DNA from 3 places in the Micromonospora sp. NBC_01412 genome. Region 1 is predicted to be linked to each of the others. Evidence: riboswitches for the same ligand, from Rfam matches in the RefSeq annotation. Region 1 holds a riboswitch; each other region holds the start of a gene.
What was found. Region 1 has a riboswitch for cobalamin ahead of OG617_RS34615 (CbtB-domain containing protein). Riboswitches for the same ligand answer to the same signal wherever they lie in the genome.
Positions count from the first base shown of each region.

Region 2: linked by a shared signal. The riboswitch ahead of OG617_RS17070 (ribonucleoside-diphosphate reductase subunit alpha) and the one ahead of OG617_RS34615 (CbtB-domain containing protein) in region 1 are both predicted to bind cobalamin.
Region 3: linked by a shared signal. The riboswitch ahead of bluB (5,6-dimethylbenzimidazole synthase) and the one ahead of OG617_RS34615 (CbtB-domain containing protein) in region 1 are both predicted to bind cobalamin.

Region 1 is NZ_CP109528.1:8,073,841-8,078,427, forward strand. Features, by position in the region: gene cobC (Rv2231c family pyridoxal phosphate-dependent protein CobC) at 1-697, shown strand, start outside; gene cobA (uroporphyrinogen-III C-methyltransferase) at 688-1,746, shown strand; cobalamin riboswitch at 1,740-1,866, shown strand; gene OG617_RS34615 (CbtB-domain containing protein) at 1,893-2,102, shown strand; gene OG617_RS34620 (CbtA family protein) at 2,199-2,984, shown strand; gene OG617_RS34625 (cobalt-precorrin-6A reductase) at 3,164-3,904, opposite strand; gene OG617_RS34630 (RNA polymerase sigma factor) at 4,287-4,587, opposite strand, start outside.
Region 2 is NZ_CP109528.1:3,694,719-3,699,305, forward strand. Features, by position in the region: gene OG617_RS17065 (hypothetical protein) at 1-1,142, opposite strand, end outside; cobalamin riboswitch at 1,449-1,664, shown strand; gene OG617_RS17070 (ribonucleoside-diphosphate reductase subunit alpha) at 1,835-4,234, shown strand; gene OG617_RS17075 (ribonucleotide-diphosphate reductase subunit beta) at 4,273-4,587, shown strand, end outside.
Region 3 is NZ_CP109528.1:3,290,251-3,294,837, reverse strand. Features, by position in the region: gene OG617_RS15130 (Rieske 2Fe-2S domain-containing protein) at 1-619, opposite strand, end outside; gene OG617_RS15125 (hypothetical protein) at 801-1,145, opposite strand; gene bluB (5,6-dimethylbenzimidazole synthase) at 1,214-1,858, opposite strand; cobalamin riboswitch at 1,895-2,094, opposite strand; gene OG617_RS15115 (crotonase/enoyl-CoA hydratase family protein) at 2,220-2,987, shown strand; gene OG617_RS15110 (dihydrolipoyl dehydrogenase family protein) at 3,034-4,488, opposite strand; gene OG617_RS15105 (serine hydrolase domain-containing protein) at 4,580-4,587, shown strand, end outside.

The DNA.
Region 1 (4,587 bases):
TGGCCACACCATCACCCATGTCCTGTGCCGGACCGAGGACGGCTTCGCCCTCGACCCCGGCGCCGTCCCCGACGACGCCGACCTCGTCGTGGTGGGCAACCCCGCCGACCCGACCGGGCGCCTGCACGCCGCCGCGACCCTGCGCACCCTGTGCCGCCCCGGGCGCGTCGTCGTCGTGGACGAGACGTTCATGGACTTCGTGCCGGGCGAGCCGCAGACGCTCACCTCGCACCGGCTACCCGGGCTGGTCGTGGTGCGAAGCCTGACCGAGCTGTGGTCGATTCCCGGCATCCGCGCCGGGTACGTCGTGGGCGACGCCGCCGTGGTCGCCGACCTCCGCACCCAGCAACCGCCCTGGTCGGTCGGCACCCCGGCGCTGCATGCCGTCGTCGCGACCACCGGGCCGCAGGCCGAGGCCGAGGCGGGGCGCCGGGCCGCGCTGTGCGTGCAGCAGCGGCGGACGCTCGTGGACGGGCTGAGCGAGCTCGGCCTCATGGTCGCGGAGTCCAGCGCCCCGTTCGTCCTCGCCCGTCTGGGTTCCGGGGCGCACGCGCGCCTCCGGGATGCGGGCGTGGCCGTGCGCCGGACCGACACCTTTCCCGGCCTCGACGGCTCGTGGGCGCGCATCGCCGTCCGCGAGCCGGCCGCCACCCGCCATCTGCTCACCACGTTGGGACTCACCGTCGCATGGAGCTGAACGTCACCGGTCGCAGCGTGCTCGTCCTCGACGGGAGCCCGCGCGCCATTGCCACGGTCGCCGCGCTGCTGCGTGAGGGTGCAGCTGTCACTGTCGCAGCGCCGACCGTGTGCGCCGGGCTGGAGGACCTCGCCCTCCGTCGGCGCCTGACCTGGGTCACGGCACCGGTGGACGAGACCGTTTTCGATGTCGTGCTGCGGGCCGTCGCGCCCCCGACGACTGACGCACCCGCCCGGACGGACCGGGCCGGTCACGTCACGCTGGTCGGTGCCGGCCCCGGGGACCCCGGTCTCGTCACCGTCGCCGGACGCGCAGCCATCGAGCAGGCCGACGTGATCGTCGCCGACCGGCTCGCGCCGTGGGAGGCGCTGGCGTGGGCCCGCCCGGAGGCCGAGGTCGTCGACGTCGCGAAGATCCCCTACGGGCGAAGCACGAGCCAGGAGGAGATCAACCGGCTCCTCGTGAGTCACGCACGTGCGGGGCGTCACGTCGTGCGGCTCAAGGGCGGCGACTCCTATGTGTTCGGCCGCGGCTTCGAGGAGGTTGCCGCCTGCGCCGACGCCGGGGTCGCCACCACCGTCGTGCCCGGCGTGACGTCCAGCGTCGCGGGCCCCGAGCTCGCCGGCATTCCGGTCACCCACCGCGGACTCGTTCAGGGCTTCACCGTCGTCTCCGGCCACGTCCCGCCGGGCCACCCCGATTCGTCGATCGACTACCCGGCCCTCGCACGCTGCGGCACCACGATCGTGGTGCTCATGGGCGTGCGTACCCTTCCTGCCATCGTCGAAGCGCTCATCGCGGCCGGTATGGACAAGGGCACGCCGTGCGCGGTCGTGGCGGACGCCAGTCTGGCCAGCCAGCAGTTCGTCCGCAGCACCCTCGCCCACGTCGTCGACGACATCGCCGCGGCCGGCATCGGTGCCCCGGCCGTCGCGGTCATCGGTCACGTGGCCGCGCTAGGGGAGCAGCACCTTCAGCGCCTTCACCGGGCCACAGAGCCGCGTCCTGCGCAGGCGATCGTGACAGCCGCCGCACCGTTTCCCGCTTGAATACCTGATATGGTCGTCCCACCTTGCTGAAGGAAGCCGGTGCGATCCCGGCGCAGTCGCGCTACTGTGACGCCGCTTGCGGCGAAGCCAGACCCTCCAGCCAGGCGAACATTCATCGATGGGACGCAGAATTCCCAAGGAGTGTCATGTCTCAGGCAACCACGGCCGTTCCGGCCGCTGTTCCCACCATTCCCGTGCGCGAGCTCGCCCCCTGGGCGCTGTTCTTCGCGCTGCTCACCGCCGTCGTCCTGTACTTCGTGGGCGCCGAGCAGGGAGCATTCTCCGTCTTCGAGGGCACCGTCGTCCACGAGTTGGTGCACGACGCACGGCACGTCTTGGGCTACCCCTGCCACTGACGCTCGCGCGTCCGGTCGGCCCGATTCTTCTTCCTCTCGCTCCCGGCCCTGCCGGCGGCTCGTGCTGCCCGTGGCCGGCTCTCGAACGGACCCTCGATGGCCCCTCGTACCTTCCTCGTGCACGGCCTACTGGCCGGCCTGATCGCCGGCTTCGCGGCCTTCCTCGTCGCCTACGTCGTCGCTGAACCCCAGGTCAACACCGCCATCGCTCTGGAGGAGGCGGGCTCGGCCGAAAGTGGACACCCGCACGACGACGCGACCGCCGAGCAATCCCACAGCCACGGTGAGGAGGCCGTGGTCTCCCGCGACACGCAGTCGACCTGGGGCCTGGCAACCGGCACCATCCTGCTGGGCGCCGTCCTCGGCGGCGCCACGGCGCTCGCTGCCGCGTTCGCCGTCGGGCGCCTGGGCACGCTCTCAGCACGAGCCTCCACCGCGGTGGTGGTCGGCGTCGGCTTCGTCGCCACGGCGCTGGTGCCGTTCTTCAAGTATCCCGCCACGCCGCCGGCGGTGGGCTCGGGCGACACGATCGGCGAGCGGACCGCCCTGTACTTCGGCTTCTGGGCGCTGAGCCTCGTCGCGGCGATCGGCGCCGTGCTCCTGGCCCGGCGGGTCCTGCCCCAGTTGGGCGCGTACGCCGCGGTGCTGGTCGGTGCCGCCGCATACCTCGTGGTGGTCGTGGTCGCCGGCGCCGTCCTGCCGACGGTCAACGAAGTTGGCGACTTCCCGGCCGACACGCTCTGGTACTTCCGCCGCTCGTCGGTCATGACCCTGGCCGCGACGTGGGCCGTCCTCGGCTTCGTGCTGACCGGCCTGGTCGGACGTGACGCGGACCGGGCCGCCGAGCGGCTGCGCCGCCAGGAGCTGGCCGCCACGCTGTGAGCCGCCCCGCGCGCTCGGGTCGGCCACGGGGTTGAGAGGCCGCGTTCGCGGGCCCGGCCGGTGTCGCCCTGGCTGCTACGAGGACGACGCCGGCCGGGGCGGGCACCGGGCCCGAGACGGGGGACGGGGCGGCCCGCCCGTGACGGACCCGCCGTGCACCACCCGCGGCGCGGCTGCGGTCAGCGCGCCGGCAGCGCCTGCACCCAGGCCAGCGCGGCGTCGCCGTCGCGGACGACCCGCACACCGCCCGGCGGGCCGGCTCGGCGGACGACGACCACCGGCATCGCCCGCTCGGCGGCGACCTCGAGCTTCGCGACGGTGTGGTCACCGCCGGAGTCCTTCGTCACCAGGACGTCCGCGTCTGCCATCACCTGCCGCTCGTGTTCGATCGTGTACGGTCCACGGCTGCGCAGCAGCATCCAGGAGGCCGGAAGACGGATGTCCGGCTCGTCCACCACGCGCACGAGGCACGCGTGGCGGCGCAGCGGCTCGACGAAACGTCCGAGCGACTGCCGGCCGACGGTGAGGAACGGCCGTTCCCCCAGCCCTGCCGCCACGCGGGCGGCCTCATCGTGGTCGCCGACCCAGTGCCAGCCGGACGCCTCAGGCCGTCCAGCCCAGCCGGGCCGTTCCAGGCGGAGCAGCGGAACGCCGACCGCCGGGCACGCCGCAGCCGCGTTGGCGCTGATCCGTTCCGCGAACGGGTGTGTCGCGTCGACGACGGCATCCACCCCGGCCCCCGCCAGGTACGTCGTCAGCCCCTCGATCCCACCGAAGCCACCGACACGCACCTGTCCGACCGGCAGCCGCGGACGCGCGACACGTCCCGCGAGCGAGGTCACCACTTCGGCACCGTCCTCGACGAGCGCGGCCGCCAGCGCGCGGGCCTCCCCCGTCCCGCCGAGCACGAGAACTTTCACGCGTGCGGTCCGATCACGGGGACGGCGGGAACGCCCCGCTCGGCCAGAGCCACCATGAGCCGGGCGGTACGGCGTGCCTGTGCGTCCACCGCTCCAGTATCGCTTCTTGTCTGCCCGTCGGACCGACTGGCTCGAACTCTCCTTCCGGCGGAGTGCCGCCAAGCCGGCCATCCTCTTGCCGTCGAAGCACGTGGCAGGGTCAAGGATGCCGTCTGGATACGCCGGGCGCATCCAGACGCTGATCGCCCGACGCGCCGAGCATCCGGGCCCTCCGCTGGTCGGCCACCTGAACGGGTGGATCGAAGACGCCGTCGGCCTGCGCCGCGGCGGAAACAGAGTCGATATTCGAACCCTGCGCTATTCCTCGGCGCGGGTTCGCCGCTCAACTGCGCAGCTGCGCGTTGAGCCGGGCGGCCTGTCGCGTGAGGTGGTCGCGTTCGGGGATGTTGGGCGCTGATCGGGCGGCTTGGGCGTAGAGCCGTGCTGCGGTCACTGGATCACCATCACGCTCGTGCAGGTATGCCGCGACGGCGGCGTGCCGTGGCAGGGAGGGGCCGAGCCCCGCCAGGGCGGCCAGGCCGGCCCGCGGGCCGTCGGCCTCGCCTACCGCGACGGCCCGGTTGAGGCGGGCCACCGGGCTGTCGGTGAGGCGCACCAGTTCGTCGTACCACTCGACGATCTGC
Region 2 (4,587 bases), 3.7 Mb from region 1:
TGCCAACTGAAGTGGCCGCCGACGTACACGGCCGTCTCGGTGATGGCGACCGAGTAGATGCTGTCGAAGTGACGCGACACCCAGATCGGCTCGACGTGGTCGTTGCCGGCCACCGGGAACGCGATCGCCGTGTCGTTGATCGGCGGGCGGTCGCCTCCCGAACCGCTGGTGACGACGAAGTAGGAGTCGTCCGGCGCGACGTCACCGGCGAAGACCCGCTGGATGCCGCCGACAAAGGAGAGGTTGTCCTCCCACAGGCGGGTGCGCCACGGCAGGAGGGCCTTGGTGGCGGTGTCGACGAGACCGACGCCGTAGCGGTCCTGGCCGGCGATCTGACGACCGGTGTGCACGACCAGCAGCCTGCTGCCGTCGTGCGTCAGCTTGAGCTGCTGCACGGTGAGCATGCCGCCGACGCCGATGCCGCCGGACAGGGGCAGGTTGAACCCGCTGTCGACCGCCCCCGTCGTCGGGTTGAGCGCGACCAGCCCGCTGCGGTTCACGCTGTTCACCTTCGTGAACTGGCCGCCCACGTACACCGCGGTGCTGCTCACGGCCAGAGCGGTCCCGCGCCCGTTCCCCTGCGCGGTGAACGCCGCGATCGGCGCACCGGTGACCGGGTCGAGCCGTACGATCTTGCGCTTCGTCAGGCCACCGACCGTGTTGAACGAGCCGGCGACATAGAGCGACGAGCCGTCCGGCGAGGCCTCGACGGCCTCGACGGATCCGTCGAACGTCGGCTGGAAGCCGGTGTCTATCTGGCCCGTGTCGATGTTGTACGAAGCCAGCGACGGCTGCGCCACCGGCGTCCCGCCGACGTTGGCGATCGCGGTGAAGGAGCCGGCGATGAAGACCCGGTTGCCGATCACCTCGATGTCCGTGATCTCGCCGTCGGTGATCCTCGGTACGTCATTGCGCGGCGTGCTGGGAACCAGCCCGGTGTGCCCCGGCACCGACTGGGCCGCGGCCGTGCGGGCGGCGATACGCGTCGCATCGCCGCCGACTGTTCTCGTGGCGGCGCGAGCGCTGGTGCTCGCGCCGTCGTCGGCGGTCCTGCCCGGTACAGTGCCCGCAGCCGCCGGTTGGCCTGTCAACAGAACAGCCCCGGCGACCAGACCCGCGATGGCGCGGCTCCGAACGTGCATCGAGACAACCCCCTGTAAAACGCCTGAATCGCGCCACCGGGGTGATTCCCGGCAACGTCCATCCCCTTGGCGTGCCGGATGTCACCGTAGGAGGTCACCATCCCTTGTGTACGGATGACGGTCCGAAACCCGACCGGTCGACTTCCGTTCCGGTCCTACCGGCCGGGTCCGCCGTCCGTGGATCCAGACCCGCTCCACCAATCGGATCGGTCCCGGCCCTGAAGGAATCGACGAGGCTTCACCGCCGCGGCCTCCGACGCGCCCGAACTCGACATGTGGGGTGTGACAACGCCGCAGTCCCTATATATGGTGTTGGGCGCAGCTGGTTCGGCCGCTCATCCGGGCGGTCGAGGCAACAGGGAACCCGGTGGAAAACCGGGACTGCCCCGCAGCGGTGAGTGGGAACGACCGCCGTCATCAGCACTGGGCCGCCAGCGGCCTGGGAAGCGACGGCCAGTAGGAGACCGGCGAGCCCGGTCACGCCCGCGAGTCCGAAGACCTGCCAGCGCGCCGCGCACCCATACCGGGGTGGGTGGCGGTCCGAGGCCGCGTGGGACGGCCGACGCCACCTGACCCGCGCCCTGCCGGCGTGACGTCCGCCGGTGTCTGCCTCCACGCGTCCGAAGGCCATCAGGTCTCGAGCCCGCGAGGAGTGAGTGGTGGCAGTCACCGAGGTTGTCCCGGCCGACGGCATGGTGGCCGACGAGGCAGCCCCACCGGGCCGGCGGCGGACGCAGATGCGTGTCCGTAAGCGCGACGGCGGCACCGAGCCGGTCGATGTCAACAGGATCGTCCGAGCGGTCGAGCGGTGGACCGCCGGCCTCGCCGACGTCGACCCGTTGCGGGTGGCGACGCGGACGATCAGCGGCCTGTACGACGGCGCGACGACCGCCGAGCTGGACCGGCTGTCCATCCAGACCGCGGCCGAGATGATCGGTGAGGAGCCGCAGTACTCGCGGCTGGCCGCCCGCCTGCTGGCCGGCTACATCGACAAGGAGGTCCGCAGGCAGGGCATCGGCTCGTTCAGCGAGGCGATCCGACGGGGACACGTCGAGGGCCTCATCGGCGACGGTACCGCCGCTTTCGTCGCCGCCAACGCCACGCAGCTCGATGACGCCGTCGACCCCCACGGTGACCTGCGGTTCGAGTACTTCGGGCTGCGCACGGTCCACGACCGGTACCTGCTGCGCCACCCGACGAGCCGGCTGGTGGTGGAGACCCCGCAGTACTGGTTGCTGCGGGTGGCCTGCGGCCTGTCCCAAGCCCCGGACGAGGCGATCGAGTTCTACCGGTTGATGTCGAGCCTGGCGTACCTGCCGAGTTCGCCGACGTTGTTCAACTCCGCCACCCGGCACACCCAGATGTCCTCCTGCTACCTGGTCGACTCCCCGCGCGACGAACTGGACTCGATCTACCAGCGGTACGCGCAGGTGGCGAACCTGTCGAAGTTCGCCGGCGGCATCGGCATCGCGTTCTCCCGGGTCCGGTCGCGGGGCGCGCTGATCCGGGGCACCAACGGGCAGTCCAACGGGATCGTGCCGTGGCTGCGGACGCTGGACGCGTCGGTGGCGGCGGTCAACCAGGGTGGCCGGCGCAAGGGCGCGGCCTGCGTCTACCTGGAGCCGTGGCATCCGGACATCGAGGAGTTCCTGCAACTGCGGGACAACACCGGTGAGGACGCCCGACGCACCCACAACCTGAACCTGGCCAACTGGGTCCCGGACGAGTTCATGCGCCGGGTGGAGGCAGACGGGATGTGGTCGCTGTTCGACCCGGACGTGGTGCCGGAACTGCCGGACCTGTGGGGGGAGGAGTTCGACGCGGCTTACCGGGCGGCCGAGGCGCAGGGCCGGTACGTGCGGCAGGTGCCGGCCCGGGAGCTGTACGGGCGGATGATGCGGACCCTCGCGCAGACCGGCAACGGGTGGATGACGTTCAAGGACGCCGCGAACCGGCTGTGCAACCAGACCGCCGAGCCGGGCAACGTGGTGCACCTGTCCAACCTGTGTACCGAGATCATCGAGGTGTCCAGCGACGCCGAGACCGCCGTGTGCAACCTCGGCTCGGTCAACCTCGCCGCCCACCTCACCGACGGCGGCCTCGACTGGGAACGGCTGCGCGCCACCGTCCGTACCGCCGTGACGTTCCTCGACCGGGTCATCGACATCAACTACTACCCGACCCCGCAGGCAGCGGCGAGCAACCCCCGCTGGCGGCCGATCGGCCTCGGGCTGATGGGCCTGCAGGACGTGTTCTTCGCCCTGCGGCTGGCGTTCGACTCCCGGGAAGCCCGGGAACTGTCCACCCGGATCTCCGAGGAGCTGTACCTGACCGCCCTGGAGACCTCCGCCGACCTGGCGGAACGCTTCGGCGCCCACCCGGCGTTCGCCGAGACCCGGGCGGCACGGGGCCAGCTCCAGCCGGACCTGTGGGGCGTCACGGGCAGCCAGGCGCAGCGCTGGAGGGCGCTGCGGGGGCGCGTCGCCGCGCACGGCCTGCGCAACTCGCTGCTGGTGGCGATCGCCCCGACCGCCACCATCGCCTCCATCGCCGGGTGCTACGAGTGCATCGAGCCGCAGGTGTCGAACCTGTTCAAGCGCGAGACCCTGTCCGGGGAGTTCCTTCAGGTCAACACCGCTCTCGTACGCGAACTGAAGGCCCGCGGCCTGTGGACCGACCAGGTCCGGTCGGCGATCAAGCGCGCTGACGGATCGGTGCAGGGCATCACGGAACTGCCGGTGGAGGTCCGGAGGTTGTTCCGCACGGCCTGGGAGTTGCCGCAGCGGGCGCTGATCGACCTGGCCGCCGCCCGCGCCCCGTTCATCGACCAGTCGCAGTCGCTGAACCTGTTCCTCGCCGCTCCGACGATCGGCAAGCTCTCCTCGATGTACCTGTACGCCTGGAAAGCCGGGCTGAAGAGCACCTACTACCTGCGGTCCCGCCCCGCCACCCGGATCCAGCAGGCCACCGTCGCCCCCGCCGGACCGGTGAACCCCGTTGGTCCCGTCGGTGCCGTCGCGCTGGCGGTGACCGTCGACGAGGCGGTGGCCTGCTCCCTGGAGAACCCCGAGTCGTGCGAATCCTGCCAGTGACCGCCCCGACCGACGCCACCGATCCGAGGACCACACACATGCTGCTCGACCCGGGGATGGACCTCACCCTCCGCCCGATGCGCTACCCGCACTTCTTCGACCGGTTCCGCGACGCCATCCGCAACACCTGGACCGTGGAGGAGGTCGACCTGCACGCCGACCTCGCCGACCTCGACCGGCTCTCCCCGGCGGAGCGGCACCTGGTGAGCCGCCTCGTCGCGTTCTTCGCCACCGGCGACACCATCGTCGCCAACAACCTGGTGCTGAACCTCTACCAGCACGTGAACTCGCCGGAGGGTCGGCTCTACCTGTCGCGGCAACTGTTCGAGGAGGCCGTGCACGTCCAGTTCTAC
Region 3 (4,587 bases), 3.3 Mb from region 1:
AGAGGATCACCGAGACGTCGTCCATCTCGCGGGTGACCAGCCTCCGCTGCGGCAGCCCGGCCAGGTCCGCCAGCGGGTGCCAACCGTCGCTGATCCGGTGCAGCTCGGGCACGCTCTGGTTGACCTGGGCCCCCTGCTTGTACGCCAGGTGCCCCCCGATGTACGCCCCCGCGCTCGCCGCGGTCAGCCCGAGGTACGCCAGCGCCCGCCCGGTCCCGTGCCGCCCACGCAGCCGGGCGGCCAGCGAGCCCGCGTACAGGGCCAGGCCGACGGTGGTGGAGGCGGCGTGCACCAGGCCGATCCGGCGCTGGTCCCGGGCGAGGGCCGCCCAGTCGTTCAGCCCGGCGACCGCCGCCGGGAGGGCGCCGACGGTGCCCAGCCCGACCAGTGTGGTGGCCGCCCGACGCTGGCCGGGCATGAGGTCGAGCACGGCGGCGCTGATCCAGGCGCCCACCGGCACCTGCACGAGCGCCGGGTGCAGCGGATGCCCGAGGAAGACGCCGTGCAGCAGGTCGCGCACCCGCTGCGGGCGGATGGTGGCCTGGACGGCGCGCTGCAGCCGGTCCCCGACCCCGTCCAGCGCCGAATTCTGTTCGATTCTCGTCAAGAGTGCCCGCATCCCGTCCGACTTCCCGGCAGGAGCGGGCGCAAACCGGTCGACGGTGACGAGCCCGTCGCCGTACGTGTCGACCGGCAGTCCGGGGACGCGGCCGGCACCGCCGTATCCGCACGTCACCAGTCCGGGGTGCCGGCGGTGGGGTCCCGCGCCGCCGACCGGCCGGCGGCGCGGGACCCGGCCGCTATTGCCAAGGGCCGCTGCGGCAGGTGAACCTACCGGTGTCGCTGTACTGGGTCACGCTGCCGTCGAAGTAGCTGTAGTTGACCCGCACCGGCAGGCCGATGTTGGAGAAGGGGCAGCCAGCGAAGAGGGTCGGTCCGGCGGTCGTGAAGGTCCCGACGCTGCCGGAGTACCAGGTGACCGTCCAGGTCGTCGTGCCGGTGCTGGTGGCGTCGCAGTAGAACTGCGACGCGCCGGACTCGCAGAAGGGCGCGGGGGCGCTGGCCAGGGCCGGGGTGGCGACGGCGACGGTCAGGCCGAGGGTGGTGAGGACGGAGGCGAGCAGGACCCTGACGGTGGCACGCATGAAGATCCTCCCGAACGTAGCGGGTTGAGAACTGAGAGTGATGGTCACGCTATCTCAGTAATCGAGGTTCATGAATCAACCGTTCGCCGGTCGGTTGCCGCCCAACGGTCGTGGTGCACCGCCTCGGCGAGGGGGCGCTTCCGCCGCCAGCCGTGTCGTTCCAGGTCCGGCACGGTCGCCAGGTGGGTGACCGGTCCGAGGCAGAGCCACGCCACCGGCCGGATGCCGTCCGGGATGCCGAGCAGCCCGGCCAGGAACGGCTCCCGGTAGAAGGAGACCCAGCCGACGCCGAGCCCCTCGGCGGTGGCGGCGAGCCACAGGTTCTGGATGGCCAGGCAGACCGAGTAGAGCCCGGCGTCGGCGATGGCGTGCCGCCCGAGGACGGCCGGGCCACCCCGCGCCGGGTCGTAGGTGACCACGATCGACAGGGTCGACTCCAGCACTCCGTCGATCTTGATCCGGGCGAACCGCTCGGCCGCCTCGCCGTCGAGGGTGGCGGCGAACGTGTCCCGTTCGACCTGGACGTGCTCGTGGAACCGGCTGCGGGTCCCGGCGTCCCGGACCAGGACGAAGTCCCACGGCTGCGAGTAGCCGACGCTGGGCGCGGCGTGCGCCGCGTCGAGGATCCGGTGCAGGGTGTCCGCCGGCACCGGCTCCCCGGTGAACTCGGCCCGGACGTCCCGGCGGCGGTGGATGGTGTCGTAGATGTCCACAGGCAGGCTCCCGCTGCGCTCGGCCCACCGTTGGGAGGTGGGCACCCGACGCGAGGCCGGTCTTCGGACTCCCGGATCGACGCCCAACCGTCCGCCTTCCCAGCCGTGCGGCCAGTGGCTGCGCGTGACGCGCGTGGACGGCGGCTCCCCGGTCACCGCGGCGGGCCCGTGCCGGATTCCCACCGGCTTCCCGATTCTCCCCGCAGGCGCGGGGCACCTCACATGATCGTGCCGTCGCCGATGCTAACGCCCCGCCCGTGTGCCGTCGGGACGGACGGGCCGCTACGGTCGATGTCGGGGCGGACGCCACCAGCCGAAGGGTGCGGCCGAGGGCCGAGCCGCCCGACCGGGAGGGACGCCGATGGGGGTACGGGTCGAACGCGCCGGGGCCGTGACCACGGTGATCCTGGACCGGCCGGCGGCCCGCAACGCCGTGGACGGGCCGACCGCCCGGGCCCTGGCCGACGCGTTCCGCGCCTTCGAGGCCGACCCGGAGGCGGCGGTGGCCGTGCTCTGGGGGGCGGGCGGGACGTTCTGCGCCGGGGCGGACCTGAAGGCGATCGGCACCCCCAGCGGCAACCGGGTCGAGCCCGACGGCGACGGCCCGATGGGCCCGACGCGGATGCGGCTGTCCAAGCCGGTGATCGCGGCGATCTCCGGGTACGCCGTGGCCGGCGGGCTGGAGCTGGCCCTCTGGTGCGACCTGCGGGTGGCCGAGTCCGACGTGGTGCTCGGGGTCTTCTGCCGGCGCTGGGGGGTGCCGCTGGTCGACGGGGGGACCTTCCGGCTGCCCAGGCTGATCGGCGAGAGCCGGGCGATGGACCTGATCCTCACCGGCCGACCGGTGCCGGCCGAGGAGGCGTACGCGATGGGTCTGGTGAACCGGCTGGCCGCGCCGGGTGAGGCCCGGGCGGAGGCCGAGCGGCTGGCCGCCGGGATCGCCCGCCACCCGCAGACCTGCCTGCGCAACGACCGGGCGGCGGTGCTGGCCGGGGCCAACCTGACCGAGCCGGAGGCCCTCGCGGTCGAGCTGGCCCACGGCGCGGAGTCGCTGGCGGCCGACGCGGCGGCGGGCGCGGCCCGCTTCGCCGCGGGCGCCGGCCGGCACGGCGCGCCCGCGTCTCCCTGACCGCCCGTACCGCACCGGCACGACCCGCGCGCGTCGGACGTCGGCACTACCTCAGGTTGCGCAGGGCGTCCTCGATGGCGCGGTGGAACGTCGGGTACGCGTAGATCATGTTCCGGAGCTGGGGCAGCGGGACCGCCGCGTGCATCGCCACCACCAGGCCCGACAGCACCTCCCCGCCGGCCGGGCCGACCGAGGTCGCGCCGACCAGCACGCCCCGGTCGGCGTCGGCGACCAGCTTGATCAGTCCGTCGGCCCGGTGGATCCAGCCCCGGGTGGACGAGCCGAGCTGGCTCACGCCGACCTGCACGTTGATGCCCCGCTCGCGGGCCTGCCGCTCGGTCAGCCCGACCGCGCCCACCTCGGGGTCGGTGAAGGTGACCCGGGGCAGCGCCCGGTAGTCGGCGTGCGGCACGCCGCCGGCGATCCCGGCCCCCGCCGTGCTCGCCGCTCCGCCGCCAGCGCTGGCGGTGCCGCTGGCGTCCGGGCCGGATCGTGCCCGCCGGACGTGGTCGAGCATGTCGGCCACCACGATGGCCGCCTGGTACATGGCGATGTGGGTGAACGCGCCCTCGCCGGTCAGGTCGCCGACCGCCCAGAGGCCCTCGGCGGCGCGCATCCGGTCGTCGACGGCGAGGTACCGCTGGGACGGGTCGACCCCGACACCGTCCAGCCCCAGCTCGCCGAGGTGCGCCCGCCGGCCCGTCACCACCAGCAGCCTCTCGGCGGTGAACTCGACGCCGCCGGCCGCGACCAGCGTGAACGCCTGCCCGTCGTGGTCGACCCGCTCGGCCTTCACCCCGGTGGAGATCCGCACCCCGTCCGCGCGCAGCGCGGCGGCAGCCACCTCGGACGCCTCGGGCTCCTCGACGGCGAGCACCCGGTCCGCCGCCTCCACCACCGTCACCGCCACCCCGAACCGGGCGAAGACCTGGGCCAGCTCCAGCCCGATCGCGCCGCCGCCGAGCACGAGCAGCGACCCGGGCAACTCCTCGACCTCGACGGCCTGGTGGTTCGTCCAGTACGGCGTGTCGGCGAGCCCGGCGATCGGCGGCACGGAGGGCCGGGTGCCGGTGCCGAGCACGATCCCGTGCCGGGCCTGGAAGACCTGGTCGCCGACGCGTACCCGGCCGGGGCCGTCGAGCCGGCCGCTGCCACGCACGAACCGGCCGCCCTTGCCGGTGAACCGTTCCACGGCGACCCGGTCGTCCCAGGTGTCGGTGGCCTCCGCACGGATCCGCTTCGCCACCGGCGCCCAGTCCGGCTGGACCTGGGCCGCGCCAGCGAACTCGTTGACCCGCCGGGCCTCGGCGACCGCGTTCGCCGCCCGGATCATCATCTTGCTCGGGATGCACCCCCAGTACGGGCACTCCCCGCCGACCAGGCTCCGCTCGACGCCGACGACGTCGAGGCCCGCCTCGGCGAGCCGCCCGGCGACCTCCTCGCCGCCGACGCCGAGCCCGACCACGACCACGTCCACCAGTTCCGGTTCCGGTTCCGCCATGCCGCCAGCATTCCGCACGGCGCGACCGGCGACCATCGCACCGCACCGTGTCGCCGTGCCGGCGCCCGCGCGTTTCCCCTACCGTGGCCGGATGCGCCC